Regions from separate parts of the Fibrobacter sp. UWEL genome, predicted to be linked through region 1. Evidence: riboswitches for the same ligand, from Rfam matches in the RefSeq annotation. Region 1 holds a riboswitch; the other holds the start of a gene.

Region 1 (7,627 bases):
TGACGTGGGTCGTGTGAACATGGACGCTGTGAAGCCCGCTTCTGAAAGCCCGTACCAGATGTTCCGCGTCGCTTCTTACGTGAAGAACATCGATAAGGGTATCGAAATGGTGAACGCTTTCAACCAGATGGGTTACGAAACCACCCTGAACATCATGGCTGTTAGCCGTGACCGCGGTCCGGAACTGGACGAAGCTCTCCATCAGGTCAACGAAGAATGCAAGGCCGACGTCTTGTACCTGGTTGACTCCTTCGGCGCCTTCTACCAGGAAGACATCGATAAGGAAATGGCTCGCTACCGCGGCATCGTAAAGAACAAGCGCTTCGGTTTCCACGGCCACAACAACCAGCAGCTGGCTTTCTCCAACACCATCCAGGCTATCATCAACCACGTTGATTTCCTTGACGGTTCCGTGTCCGGCATGGGCCGTGGCGCAGGCAACTGCACCACCGAACTCCTCCTGGGCTTCCTGAAGAACCCCAAGTACGATCTGCGCCCGGTTCTGGACGCTTACCAGGAACTGTTCTTGCCTCTCCAGGCCAAGTACGAATGGGGCTACATCATTCCTCAGATGATCACCGGTATGCTGAACCGTCACCCGCAGGACGCTATCGCCGTCCGTAAGACCGAAGAAAAGGACGAATACCGCAAGTTCTATAATCATATGATGAACGACTAACAAGGTTTGCAAGAGGACAAGCTTGCTTGTCCTCTTTGGCAAACCGTTAGTCAAGCGCTCGTGATTGAAAATCGCGAGCGCCACGATTAGGAGGCGAGTGGCGCACCACGACTAGCAATCCCGAGTGTAGCGGCCAACCCGATATCGCCCGAGACTTCCTAACGAAAAATCCCGAGTCCAGCCTTATGCTGACTCGGGTTTTTTGCATAAATCCCAAAATCGTAGTACGAAACCCCCGTTTTATCGTTTTTTGCACTACTTTTTTGTCTCTCAAATCAATTTGACTAGTGCAAATATCAAACAAATCGCAGATTCATCCTAGTGTAAACGGTGATCTTGGCCGATGTCTTTAAAAATCCTAGTGCAAAAAACGGATTTCCTGCAAATTCGTACTAGTGTTGCGCATAGGCACTGGCTTGACACTAGTGCAAGTTTACCCCATCAGCCAAATTCGCACTAGACATTTGCCATTTTGCCCCCGCAAATCCTATCCTTCAAACCTCGTCCTTCAAAAAAAGGCCACCGCCGTAGCGATGGTCTTCGTCTCTCTCTCAATTGGTCGCGAGCGGCGCTCGCCTTATTTCTTTTGGCCCTCTACGAGGGCTAAAGAGATGGCTCGGCAATGCGAATATAAATATTCGCGCTGCGCTCGCCTTATTTTGGCCCTCTACGAGGGCTAAAGGGTCGGCTCGGCAATGCGAATATAAATATTCGCGCTGCGCTCGCCTTATTTCTTTTTTTTGTTTTTTCCCGGAGGGCCGGGCATAAAGGGGCTGCTTGCCTTTTCCTTTTCGACCTTGGCTTCGGTTTCCACTTCCTGGCCAACTACCACGGTGTCGCCTACGCTTAGACCCTTAAGGATTTCAACGTTCACGCCGTCGTTAATGCCGACTTCGACTGGGCGGGGGGCGGCCTTTCCGTTGATGCTGATCCATACGTGGTTGCCCTTCAGCTGAGGAGGCTTGCGGTTCTTCTTGCCGCTCTTGCCTCCGCCAAATCCACCCTTGCCCGGAGGGCCACCTGCTCCCGGACCACCAGCCATTCCCGGTGGGGGAGGTGCGTCGCCACCGTCCATTCCCGGCGGCGGGGGCGGCATTTCGCCTTCCTTGAATCCCGGAGGAGGAGTGAATCCTTCTGGCATGGGCGGGCGAGGCATGTCCTTCGGGTCCATCATGGGGGTGCTTTCGTCGGGAGTAAACTTCAATGCCTTTACCGGAACAGAGATGGCGTCCACCACTTCCTTGGTAACGATAGTGCAGGTGGCTGTCATGCCGGGGAGCAACTTCTGGTCCGGATTGTCGGCGGTAATTACCACCGTATAAGTCACCACGTTAGAAGTTGTAGTGGGGTTCAGTCGAACTTCCTGGACCTTGCCGCTGAACTTGTCGTTCTGGAAGGCGTCCACTGTAAATTCCACTCGCTGGCCGGCCTTTACCTGACCGATGTCGGCTTCGTCCACGTCGGCCATGACCTTCATCTGGCTTAAATCCTTTGCGATAATAAAGAGGGTCGGGGTGCTCATGGAGGCGGCCACAGTCTGGCCCACATCCACGGCGCGTTTCAGGACAACTCCGTTAATAGGGCTCTTGATGGTGGCGTAGCTCAAGTTCAAACGGGCCTGGGCCACTTCGTTCTTGCGCTGTTCCACGGTGAACTTGGCTGCGTTCATGCTGTATTCTGCAGATTCCAGATCCACGGCGCTGGCGCTATTGCTTTCGGCCAGCTTCTTGGTGCGATTGTAGGATGATTCCTTGTACTTGAAGTCGTTTTCGGCGGACTTGTAGGCGATTTCGGCCTGGGTCAAAGTGGCCTGCAGCTTGGACTTGTCCAGTTCCGCAATGACCTGGCCTTTCTTGACCTTGGAATTGAAGTCCACGTAAATCTTGCTGATGTCGCCAGAAACCTGGGTGCCAACTTCCACCTGGTCCACAGGCTCCAGGGAACCGGTTGCGGAAATGGAGGTAGTAATGGTTGCCTTGGTAACGGCGGCGGTGGTTAGGGTGGCCACCTTTGCTTCTGTTCCCTTGTCAAGAACGAATGTCTTGACCCCGTAGCCAATACCAGCCAGAACGGCGAGAACAATGATAAATTTCAGTAATTTCTTCATATTGTTTGGCAAAATTTAGAAAGTCTTGGTTTGTTTACGTCTAATTAGATGCCTTAGGGGGCTAATTCGTTGCAGTAGCTTTAGCAAACTTTGTTTGCCGAATCTAAAGGATGTTGCTCTGCCATTACTCGTTTGACTTAGCCAAGCCTTTGTTTGAATTTGTTTCTAGATTTTCTGCTATGACTCGCATCGCAAAGCAAGATGATAGCGCCGAAGTGCGGCACGTAACCTGGGTTGGCCTGGGTTGGAACGTGGCTCTTTCCGTAGGGAAATTCCTGGCGGGTTTCTTTGGCGGCTCTCAGGCCTTGATTGCCGATGCCATTCACAGTGCGTCCGACTTCCTTACGGATATTGCTGTGATTGCAGGTTCCAAGCTGTGGAACTGCCCTCCCGATGAAAATCACCCTTATGGTCATCGCCGTTTCGAGACCCTTATTTCTGTAGGAATTGGCGTTGCGGTTTGCGCTGTTGGCGTGGGGCTAGGTTATGATGCCATCCAGACTTTGCGATTGGGGGAGGATGGCGCCTCTCACCCGGAATGGATTGCCGCCGCCATGGCCGCCCTGTCCATTATCATCAAGGAAGGTTTGTTCCGCTATACTCGCAAGGCGGGCAAGAATATCCGCAGTCAAGCTCTGGAAGCTAACGCCTGGCACCATCGTAGCGACGCCTATAGTTCCATCCCCGTGTTGATTGCGGTGGGCATCGGCATTCTTTTCCCGGAGCTGTGGTTTGCGGACTCCGTTGGCGCTATCATTGTGGCTTGCTTCATTCTGCATTCCGGATATGAAATCGCCTGGCCTGGAATCCATCAGGTGGCCGATATTGGCGCTCCCGAAGAAATCGCGGCGAAGTTAAAAACTCTGGCTCTTGAAACTCCCGGGGTCATTAGCATTCATGGGTTCCGCACCCGCTTCGTAGGCAGTGACCTTCATGTAGACTTGCATATTGTGGTGCCTGCCGACATGACCCTCCTGGCAGCCCATGACCTTTCCGAAGAAGTGGAACGCCGCATCCTTGAAGCGGGCGAAAACGTGGTAGACGCCATGGTCCATGTGGACCCCTACGATCCCAAGAAAGCCGGTGAGGCGTAATCACTCCACACCGCATAATTCATATCTCATAATTCGTACCTCATAACTCGAATTACTATATTTATCCGCGAAATAACTTAGGGGTGCTGCGAGTCGAGTGGCCGTGGCTGAGAAAATACCCTTTGAACTTGTGCCAGTAATTTGGCCAAAGGAAAAGTGAGGTCTTTAGTGGAATCCAATAATTCCCTCTTGAAGCCGTTTATGAACTCCCGGAAGATTTATGTGCCGGGTAAGATTTTCTCCGATATCAAAGTTGGCATGCGTGAAATTCAGACCGAAGATCCGCTGACTCCTTTTGTGCCGGTGTATGATACCAGTGGCCCGTACAGCGATGAGAATGCAACCATCGACGTGACCAAGGGTATTGAACGTTTCCGCGAAAGCTGGATTCAGGAACGTGGCGACGCCGAACAGCTGGACGATATGACTTCCGCTTACGGTCGTGCCCGTCGTGAAAATCACGAACTGGACCACCTGCGTTTTAATGCGGTGCATCATCCCATGCGCGCTAAGAGCGGCCACAAGCTGACCCAGCTGGATTATGCACGAGCTGGTGTGATTACCAAGGAAATGGAATACGTCGCCATCCGCGAAAACCAGAAGCTGGATGAACTGGGCGTGAAGGGTACTCCTGTCACCGCAGAATTCGTCCGCGATGAAATTCTGGCAGGTCGCGCCATCATTCCGGGTAACATCAACCACCCCGAATGCGAACCCATGATCATTGGTACCAACTTCCTCACCAAGATCAACAGTAACATCGGTAACTCCGCCATCACCTCCTCTATTGAAGAAGAAGTGGAAAAGATGGCCTGGTCCGTGCGCTGGGGTGCAGATACCGTCATGGATCTTTCCACCGGTAAGCACATTCACGAAACCCGCGAATGGATTATCCGTAACAGCCCCGTGCCTATCGGAACAGTGCCTATTTACCAGGCTCTGGAAAAGGTCAACGGCAAGGCTGAAGAACTGACTTGGGAACTTTACCGCGATACTTTGATTGAACAGGCTGAACAGGGCGTGGACTACTTTACCATTCACGCAGGCTTGTTGATGGAGCACATCCCCATGTGCGCCAAGCGTACTACCGGCATTGTGAGCCGCGGCGGTTCCATTCTTGCACTGTGGCAGATGAAGCATCACCAGCAGAACTTCCTGTACACTCACTTCCGTGAAATCTGCGAAATTCTCGCTCAGTACGACGTTGCTGTTTCTCTGGGTGACGGCCTTCGCCCGGGTTCCTTGGCCGACGCCAATGACGAAGCCCAGTTCGGCGAATTGGATACTCTTGGCGAACTGACCAAGATTGCTTGGGAATACGGCGTTCAGGTGATTATCGAAGGTCCGGGTCACGTGCCCATGCACAAGATTCAGGACAATATGGCTCGTCAGTTGGAAAAGTGCCACGGCGCTCCCTTCTACACTCTGGGACCTCTCACCACCGATATCGCCCCCGGTTACGACCACATTACTTCTGCGATTGGCGCTGCCCAGATTGGCTGGTACGGTACTGCCATGCTTTGTTACGTGACCCCCAAGGAACACTTGGGCTTGCCGGACCGCGATGACGTTCGTGCCGGCGTGGTGACTTACAAGCTGGCTGCTCACGCTGCCGACTTGGCCAAGGGCCATTACGGTGCAGAATTCCGCGACGACGCTTTGAGCCGCGCTCGTTTCGACTTCCGTTGGAACGACCAGTTCGCATTGTCCCTGGATCCGGAAAAGGCTATGGAATTCCACGACAAGACTTTGCCTGGTAACCAGGCCAAGTCCAGCCATTTCTGCTCCATGTGCGGTCCCAACTTCTGCAGCATGCGTATCTCCAAGGCTATCCGCAACTTCGTGGATACCGGCGACATCGGTGATGTGTAAAGTTGTCATCCCCGACTTGATTGGGGATCTGGCAGTTTCTATTTGCGCATAAAGCGTTAATGATATATATTACCTCGTAGGTTTAACCTGCGAGGTTTTATGATTTTAGACGAAACTTTTAAGCTGGCAAATGGCGCACGTATTCCAAAGGTGGCTCTGGGTACATGGCAGACTCCCGATGATGTAGTTGCGGAGGCTGTTGTTGCGGCCATCGACGCAGGTTATAAACATATTGACACCGCTGCCGTCTACGGTAACGAACGTGGGGTAGGCGATGGCCTTTCCCGCGCCCTCCAGAAAACAGGGATCCACCGCGAGAGTATTTTCGTTACCACCAAGATTCCCGCAGAAGTCAAGAGCTACAAGGGCGCAGAACAAAGCATCCAGGATAGTTTTGAACGTCTGGCCACACCTCACATCGACATGATGCTCATTCACTGGCCTAAACCGTGGGCCGAAATGAAGGATCCTAACGCTCCCAGCTATAATGCCGAAAATCTCGAGGTCTGGCGCGCTATGGAAGCCGCACATGATTGGGGCAAGATCCGCTGTCTGGGCGTTTCCAACTTCAGTATCGACGACATCAAGAACATTCAGGACAATTGCCGCGTCCAGCCGGTAGTGAACCAAATACGCGTCCACATCGGGCATGTTCCCTTTGAACTCATCGAATTTTGCCGCATCAACAATATACGTGTGGAGGCTTATTCTCCCAATGCAACGGGCCGCCTTTCCCAAGTCCCCGCAGTTTGTGAAATGGCAAAAAAGTATGGTGTTTCCGTTCCCCAGCTGGCCAACCGCTTCTGCCTCCAGCTAAATCTGGTAACGCTGCCAAAATCCACTCACGCCGAACGCATCATCGAGAATGGCAACCTGGATTTTGAAATCACCGCCGAGGATATGGAACAGCTCCTGCAAATGCCGGAGATCTAATCCCTCGTCATTCCCGGCTTCCTCCTACGTCATTCCCGGCTTCCTCCTACGTCATTCCCGGCTTGACCGGGAATCTCGCATTATCTTTTTTCTATCTTCAAGATATGAAGTTTTCTCGCAAAGTTTTATTGCCGGTGATGGCAGCCCTCTCCATGGCGCTGCCTTCTTCCGTATTTGCCGATGTGAACCTTCCCGTCCATAGGGAAGTTCTGGATAACGGCCTTACCGTCCTGTTGCATCCTAACAAGCAGGCTCCTACCGTAAGCTGCCGCCTGTTCTACGTGACCGGTTCCGTACACGAAGTTCCGGGAAAATCTGGCCTCGCTCACCTGCTGGAACATGAACTGTTCAAGGGAACCAAGAAGGTGGGCATCCAGGATAGTGTTGCTGACGTCCGTTTCATGGCTCAACAGGATAGCCTCCAGGCTCTCATCCGCCCGGCGAAACTTTCTGGCGATACTGCCACCGTGCGTAAACTTACCGCGGAACACGATTCCATCGTCAATGAACATCGCAAGATATTCGTGAAGGATGAACTGTGGGGCGCCTATCAGGCTGCCGGCGGTACGGGCCTCAACGCCTTTACAACCGACCTCATGACCGCATACATCGTGACGCTTCCCAAGAACAAGATCGAGATGTTCATGTGGTTGGAAGCAGACCGTATGCAGAACGCAGTGCTCCGCGAATTCTATTCCGAACGTGACGTGGTCCGCGAAGAACGCCGTATGCGTTACGACGACAAACCCACGGGCCGTTACTACGAAACCTTGAACTCCATGATTTACGAGGCTTTCCCTTACCGCGTGCCTACCATCGGCTGGCCCAGCGATATTGCAAACCTGACTCGTGAAATGGCCGACGAACATTACCGCAAGTACTACAAGCCCCGCAATGCCATTCTCGTTCTGGCAGGCGACCTGGATACCACATCCACCATGG
Region 2 (7,627 bases), on a different contig from region 1:
GTTACGGAATTCCTTGGACTCGCGGCTGGAGACGGTAATACCCACGAAAGGCATAAAGATGCGGTAAGCGCAAAGCACCTGGCACAATTCCTTCTCGTGAACATCCAGCGGATTAATCTTATCGTTATTCACGATGGGACGGAGACGCGGGCAGGACAAGCTCATTTCGGCGTGAGGGTACTTCTTCTGCAGATAGAACACATGGAGGGCGCTGGCCAAGGCATCCTTACGGAAGTCGGACAAGCCAAGCAATGCAGAGAAACCGCAGCCGCGCATGCCTCCCATGAGGGCGCGTTCCTGAGAATCAAAACGGTACGGATAAATACGCTTATGCCCCATCAGGTGCAGCTGTTCGTAACGTTCGCTGTCGTAAGTTTCCTGGAAAACCGTCACGTAGTCTACCCCACATTCGTGGAGATACTTGTACTCGTCGGTATTCATGGGGTAAACTTCAACACCCACCATGCGGAAATACTTGTGAGCAATCTTGCAGGCTTCGCCGATGTATTCCACACTGCTCTTGGCGCGGCTTTCACCTGTAAGCAACAGGATTTCTTCCATGCCACTGTCGGCGATGACCTTCATCTCGTGCTCGATCTGTTCCATGGAAAGCTGCATGCGCTTGATTTTATTGTAGCAGTTGAAGCCGCAATAGACGCAATAGTTTTCGCAGTAGTTAGCAATGTAGATGGGCGTAAAGAAATACACCGTATTGCCAAAATGCTTGCTGGTTTCCAGCTTTGCCTTCTGGGCCATCTTTTCCAGGAAGGGCGCTGCTGCCGGAGATAGGAGCGCCTTGAAATCTTCCACGGTACAAGTGTGATGATCCAGAGCGGCAAGTACATCACGGGCGGTGTACTTGCTAAAGTCCACAGAATCCACATGGCTCATGACCTTCCCCGGGATTTCGGAGTGGATCACTTCCATATCCTTCATGTACTCCATGTGGTTGGTGCGAGCACTAGGATCCGTCTCAATACGGTGCTTACGCTCCAAAGCCGCTGGGGACAAAGAGTCAGAGTCAATAAAATAACGTTCGTCGTGATATTCTTTTTCAGACATAAAACAATCCCTATGTCATTCTGAGCGGAATGCCGTAGGCATGGAGTCGAAGAATCTAGATTCCTCGACTGCGCTCGGAATGACATTCACAAAAATTAGTCCCTCAGGAATCCGGTGAGGGGATCGCTGGCGGCGGCACCACGAACCAGCACGCGGCCCATGCCGGAGAGGTAAGCGTTGCGGCCGGCTTCAATAGCAGACTTGAAGGCGGCTGCCATGCGAGGCAAGTCACCTGCAGTTGCGAGAGCCGTATTGGCCATCACGGCGGCTGCGCCCATTTCCATGGCTTCGCAAGCCTGGGACGGCTTACCGATGCCGGCGTCCACGATGATGGGCAATTCAATTTCATCAATGAGAATCTGGATGAAGTCCTTGGCAGAAAGACCGCGGTTAGAACCGATGGGAGCCGCCAAAGGCATCACGGCTGCGGCACCTGCATTCACCAAGTCGCGAGCCACGTTCAAGTCGGCATGCATGTAAGGCAGCACAACGAAACCTTCCTTAGCCAGAATTTCGGTAGCCTTGATGGTTTCGTAGTTGTCCGGCAGCAGGTACTTGGAATCGCGCATGATTTCAATCTTCACGAAATCACCGCAGCCCAATTCACGAGCCAGGCGAGCAATGCGAACTGCTTCGTCTGCATTGCGGGCGCCAGAAGTATTGGGCAACAAAGTTGCACTCTTGGGGATGTAATCCAGAATGTTTTCGTGTTCCTTGGTATTGGCTCGGCGTACGGCGCAGGTAATGATTTCTGCACCAGCATACTGCACCGCAGCTTCAATCAGCTTCAGGGAGTACTTGCCAGAACCGAGAATAAAGCGGGAGTTGAACTCATGACCGCCAAGAACAAGTTTATCGTTTTCCATTATTCAATCCTTAATTATTAAACTCTTAGATCCTTCGACTTCGCTCAGGATGACACAGCGGATTCAAATCCACAGATGATTCGCACAATGGTTTGTGCTTGGTGGGCGGCGCAGGCCATGACGCGGGGGGCCACTAGCCCGATTCCATTGTTCACGTCACTGACGCCATCGCCACACAAATAAAAATTCTTCGACACGCGGCGGGTCTGGATGGAGTTAGCATCACCGAAGCCAGCCATTCCCGAGGCCGCCACCAGTACCTTGCCATTTTCCAAAACCGCATTCACCAGCATAGCCTTGGCTTCTGCATTATCAAAAGCCTCGCAAACCACATCAGCCTTCCCAACCAGTTCCATAACGTTTTCTTCCGTCACACGAGCCTGATGGGATTCCAATTCAATATAGGGAGCAATTTCGCGAAGGTTTTCGGGCAAGGCAACAGCCTTGGGCATTCCCACCTGGCAGGCTTTGTACTGCTGACGATGCAAGTTGGTCACGTCCACACAGTCAAAATCAACAAGCACCAAGCGACCAACACCAGCGCGAGCCAATGCAATAGCCACATTGGACCCGAGACCGCCCAAACCGCAGACCGCCACCGTGGCCGCCTGCAACTTTGCGACGTTTTCTTCTCCCTGGCGAGCAATCAAAGCGGCCAGCATGTCTTCCAGAGAAGGCATTAACCACCACCCATAAAGCAAACCACTTCCAAGGAATCCCCATCTTTAAGGATGGTCTCGGCGTACTTTGCCTTAGGCACAATTTCGTAGTTCTTTTCCACCGCGATACACTTGATGTTGTAATCGGTGGTGGCCAGATAATCAGCCACGGACTTTCCTGCGAAAACCTGTCCGTCTGCTTCGATGTCAATGCCATTGACTTTAATCATTATACCTCCGTTGGCATTATCCAAATCAGGTGCGGTAAGCAATCAGAACCCGGTCAAAAACAGTTCAATTGCACTCTCAGCCGGTTTTACCAGCTCCCGTATGGCACAAAGTTAAAAAAACTTGAAATTTTCGGCAACAGCGGATTCCATCACGAGACGACTCTACGCGGAACCTCCATTATTGATTCAAGCGAGATTCTTGTAGGAATTTATTCTTCGGTTTCCACCATTACACAACGAACGGATAGACCATTAGTTTTGCGAACAGGATAAATAGAATTATACGTATTTGAAGTCATTTGCAAACCAGACATAGATCTGATTGATGGATCATCAGAGCTTTCCACGGGATAATGCCAACATGTACTCTCATTCAAATCCACAAACCCTTCTTCCAAATTATATCCTGCACCAACGAGAGAGAAACCGCTATAATTAAGACCTCCAAAACCTTCTGAACGAGTCCCCTTTACCCCGGCATCGTTACCTTTTGCATTTACAATGATTTCATAGTCATCATAAGTCAACAGACGCCAACCATCCGGACAAATACCTTGGTGATTTTCCTTGATTAATTCAGCACAACTCTCCGTGTTACAACGGCTGGGCAATTGCATCATTTCAGCCCATTGGTACAATCCACCATATCGATCACATTTAGTGGTGTCATCATCATAACAATAACGTTCAATAATCGAATCATCCTTTTGATCTTCTACGCCAGGAACATCAACGCCGATATTCAAGTTTTCGGCCATGACTGTAATAGGAACGAATTTTTTAAGGTTATTCCTTCCATTGATTGTCAAATAGTAATACTTTCGGCCATTTCTTGCATCGGTAAACTGTTTGTACGCCCCAGAATGAATGCTATCTGAATAGAAAACCCTACTATGATTGTAAGGTTTATACTGGCTACTACTAGACACGATCACACTACTAGAAGAGGCCACAGAGCTGCTGCTCTTGCTCTCCGAGCTTAGACACTGCGCCTCGGCAATGCCGATGCAAGCATCGCCGCTGCTCTCGGCTTGAGGGTCTTTGGCTTCGGCGCTAGAGGTCGGTTTTACAGAACTGCTGGACTTGTCCTTGGTTTCTACACTAGAGCTCGAGACCTCGGTAGAAGAAGAGGACTTTGCTTCAGAGGAGCTGCTGCTCTTAGCTTCTTCGCTAGAAGAGCTGTTCTTGCTGCAGGAATCATCATCCTGAGCAACGCTAGAGCTGGATGGATCGTCATTATTTGCGTTTGAGCCATTATCGCCGCCACATGCGACAAAACCAACGACAAAAGCCATTACAGCCAAAGTCTTGAATACATTCATCTTAATCCTCCTAACTAAACCTATGGCAGTTTAAACCCAACAGGCAAAATATAATAAAGCCTCGAAAGTTTTTTTCTAACTTTCGAGGTTCATATCAAATATCGCGGCTAATACTACTAATGCCGAGATTCCTATGCATGACTAAAGGACCTTTAAGGATTTACAACCTTCAGAGTTTCTTTACCGGAACGGACTAGGAACGTTCCGCGCCCCACGTTATTCATCGATACTTGAGAGCCAAATCCACACTGGACAATATGCCCGTTCAGGCTAAATACAGTCCAATGCGCCTCCCCCGCCAGGCGCACCATTCTTGCAAGAGGATCATAGTTCATGGAACGAGACAAGACCTTTGTTGCAAGGTGCAATGAAGTTTCGGAGGAACTAGATCCCTCGACTGCGCTCGGGATGACACCAGAGGAACTGCTCGGGATGACGCTTGAAGATGAGCTCGGGATGACAGAGGAGGAGCTGCTAGATCCCCGATCGGGGTCGGGGATGACATCGGAGGAACTGCTGGATTCCTCGACTGCGCTCGGAATGACACTCGATACGAATTGGATTTTCTGGTTATCGGTTCCGGAGCGGACCCAGGTAATGAGGGGCATGCCGGGTTCCTTGGAAACGTTTAGAATGTCGCCCAGATAGTCGTCGTCGTAATTGGCGAACAGATAGTAACCCTTCTTTTCGGAGGCGTTTTCAATACGGATTTCGCAGGGTGTTGCGCTGGTGCGGACGGTATCCAGCAACACGGCCTGGGGGCAGTAATATTTCTTGGTGCCGTAATTCTGCAAAGTGTAATGGCGAGCGGTCTTCCCGGCGGCAACAATCCACAGCTGATTATCAGCCGTTTCGTCAGCAGTCTGCTGAATGACCATGTCACCATCATCCTGCAACGCCAAATTACTGTGGGAAACGGTCAAGCGATACGCACCATCCTTAATGAGGGCGTTGTTCACCTTGTCTACACCATCGGTGCGAACAATCTTCTGGATGTTTCCATCGCGATCATAGTACAGGTAGTCGATATTCACGGAACGGCGGTAAGTCCAGCCGCCAGGAGAATTGGCGCCGTGGTGCATAAAGTACCAGTGGCCCATGTACTTGAAAATGGCCTGATGATTGGTTTCGGAATTGTCTTCCTTGGCGTTAATCACGCCCTTCTGTGTCCAGGGGCCATTAATGGAAGGCGCCATGGAATAGTTGGTGGTAGAAGGATAACCGGAAGCATAACTGAAGTAATAGTTCCCGCGGAACTTGTGCATCCAGGGAGCTTCAAAGAAATCCTTGATTCCAATATCTTCCGGCTTGCTGGCCAGCTCAATCATGTTCTCTTTCAGCTTAACGCGGCGGCCGGCATTCCAGGAGCCCCAATACATCCAGATGTCGTCACCGTCATAGAAAATGGCGGGGTCAATATTCAGCTTGACATCATTTTCAGTAAGGTCCGTCACCAACGCATGACCGATGGCATCTACCCACGGACCCGACGGATGGTCGGCTACAGCAACACCGATTGCAAAGCCTTCATCCTGCTTGATGGAGCCGTGATGTACCGCCACATACCAGTAGTACTTACCATTTCGATATTCGCAGTGGCCCGCAAAGGCGCTTGCATCGGCCCACTTGAAAGTCTTGTAACTGAGCACGGCACCGTAATCATGGTAATTCTCCATGTCGGTAGTTACCAGAACGTGCCAGTCGTTCATCAAGAAGAACTTGTTGTTGGTACCCTGCGCCCCCTGTTCATCGTGGCCCGCAAAAATAAACAAGCTATCGTTATGAACCAACGCTGCAGCATCGGCAGAATAGAATGCAGTCGTAATAGGATTAGCTGCCTGTGCAACGGTAACCACACCGAACATTGCACAAGCAGTAACCCCCAAAAGTTTCCACAAACCCATCTTTTACTCCCTTTCAAAATCCTCAAAAATGCTAGATCCCCGATCTGGGTCGGGGATGACATTTGGGGACTTATTTCACCTTAACGATGTAATTTGCCTTAGGCAGATTTTCGAATCGGACTTCTGTACCAGCCATTGCCCCACGAATATCGCGAGAGGCAACAACCTGACCCATGGAATTCAGCAAGTAAACTTTCTGAGCCCCAGCAAGATTCAAGCGTACGAGATAAGAACCATCCATACGGGTAACGGTAAAGCCTCGTGCCGCAACAGAAGCAGTTACAAGTGCATCCTTGCTGTCACTACTAGATCCCTCGGCTCCGCTCGGGATGACAGAGGAAGAGGAGCCCGGGATGACATCGGAGGAAGAGCTGGAGATGACAGCGGAAGAGGAGCTGGGGATGACAGCGGAAGCCTTGAACATCATATTACCCACCACAACTTCACCGGATACGCCGCTTGCTGTGAGGTAGAAATCCTGAACGCCGGTCAATTTCTTGGAGCCACCTAAGGTTGAGCAAGTCACTTCGCTCCAGCCATTTGCAGCAGCCACACCCTTACTCAGGTCACATTCAGAAACCACAGTCCCCGCCTTGGAATCCAAGCGCAAAGCCAACTTTCCAGCGGAGCCCTTCACCATCACGCGAACGTCCGTACTCTTGATGGAATCCGTCACCACGTTTTCAAAAATCGCATAACCGCCATCCTTCATGGCCAACTGGTCATTTTCATCCAGACGAATACGGATACCGTTATCAAATCCGTTACCCGGGATGGTATCACGAATCACGCGCAAGAAGTCGATGCGGTCCAGTTCAGAGAAGTAGTTATTCGGAATGGGGCGCACTTCAATAAAGTTTCCGCCACGCTTCAAAGTCGCAGGAATCATCACCGTGGAATTTTCCGGGAAAGTTCCCCAGGAACCTGTAGGCGGAAGCTTCACCGTCTGTTCCTTACCGTTGATGGAAACGCCATGAGTTGCAGCGCCTTCACCGCCGTTAGCATAACGATAACGCAGCAAGTATTCACCCGCCTGAGGAATGTTCATGGGCAAGCGAATCTTGGAGCCTTCGGTATTCACGTAAGACAGGTATTCACCATTGGAAGCAGTCTTGCTGGTAGCGATAGCCAAGTCACCGCTTACCGCACGAGTCAAGGCACCATGTTCGGCTTCGGCGCTCAGGTAACGTCCCAGGAAAGGCTGACCCATTTCCGCCCAGTTGTCATCGGTGAACACCACGTCACGAATATGGATGTGATTGTACTTGTCGCCGGCGTTGTCATAATAATGATGGACAAAACGCACGCGGTTAATATCCTGGAAAGGTTCGCCACCGCCCGGGCCCACATAACGACCATAACGTTCCAGCAAAATAGTGCCGCCACCGCTAGCCAAATCCTTGCCGTCACGATCATAATAAGGACCAGTCACCTTATCAGCGCGGCCCATGGCAGTCTTGTAAGTGGTCTGCTCAATGTTTGCACCCTGCTGGCAGCACTTGTCCCAGGCGGTAAACAAAAAGAACTTTCCGTCATGTTCAATAAGGCTGGGACCTTCCACTGCGCCACCGCTTGCAGTTGTCA

What was found. Region 1 has a riboswitch for thiamine pyrophosphate ahead of thiC (phosphomethylpyrimidine synthase ThiC). Riboswitches for the same ligand answer to the same signal wherever they lie in the genome.
Region 2: it holds a riboswitch for thiamine pyrophosphate, as region 1 does, so the genes downstream of both, thiS (sulfur carrier protein ThiS) here and thiC (phosphomethylpyrimidine synthase ThiC) in region 1, are expected to answer to the same signal.

Annotation. Positions count from the first base shown of each region.
Region 1 covers NZ_FRBE01000004.1:107,442-115,068, forward strand. Annotated here, with positions in the region: gene BUB59_RS04050 (aldolase catalytic domain-containing protein) at 1-679, shown strand, start outside; gene BUB59_RS04055 (efflux RND transporter periplasmic adaptor subunit) at 1,407-2,786, opposite strand; gene BUB59_RS04060 (cation diffusion facilitator family transporter) at 2,966-3,880, shown strand; TPP riboswitch at 3,950-4,051, shown strand; gene thiC (phosphomethylpyrimidine synthase ThiC) at 4,082-5,752, shown strand; gene BUB59_RS04070 (aldo/keto reductase family protein) at 5,852-6,685, shown strand; gene BUB59_RS04075 (M16 family metallopeptidase) at 6,790-7,627, shown strand, end outside.
Region 2 covers NZ_FRBE01000002.1:91,939-99,565, forward strand. Annotated here, with positions in the region: gene thiH (2-iminoacetate synthase ThiH) at 1-1,062, opposite strand, end outside; gene BUB59_RS01895 (thiazole synthase) at 1,158-1,928, opposite strand; gene thiF (thiamine biosynthesis protein ThiF) at 1,973-2,608, opposite strand; gene thiS (sulfur carrier protein ThiS) at 2,608-2,817, opposite strand; TPP riboswitch at 2,801-2,927, opposite strand; gene BUB59_RS01910 (FISUMP domain-containing protein) at 3,027-4,139, opposite strand; gene BUB59_RS01915 (glycoside hydrolase family 43 protein) at 4,292-6,043, opposite strand; gene BUB59_RS01920 (family 43 glycosylhydrolase) at 6,114-7,627, opposite strand, start outside.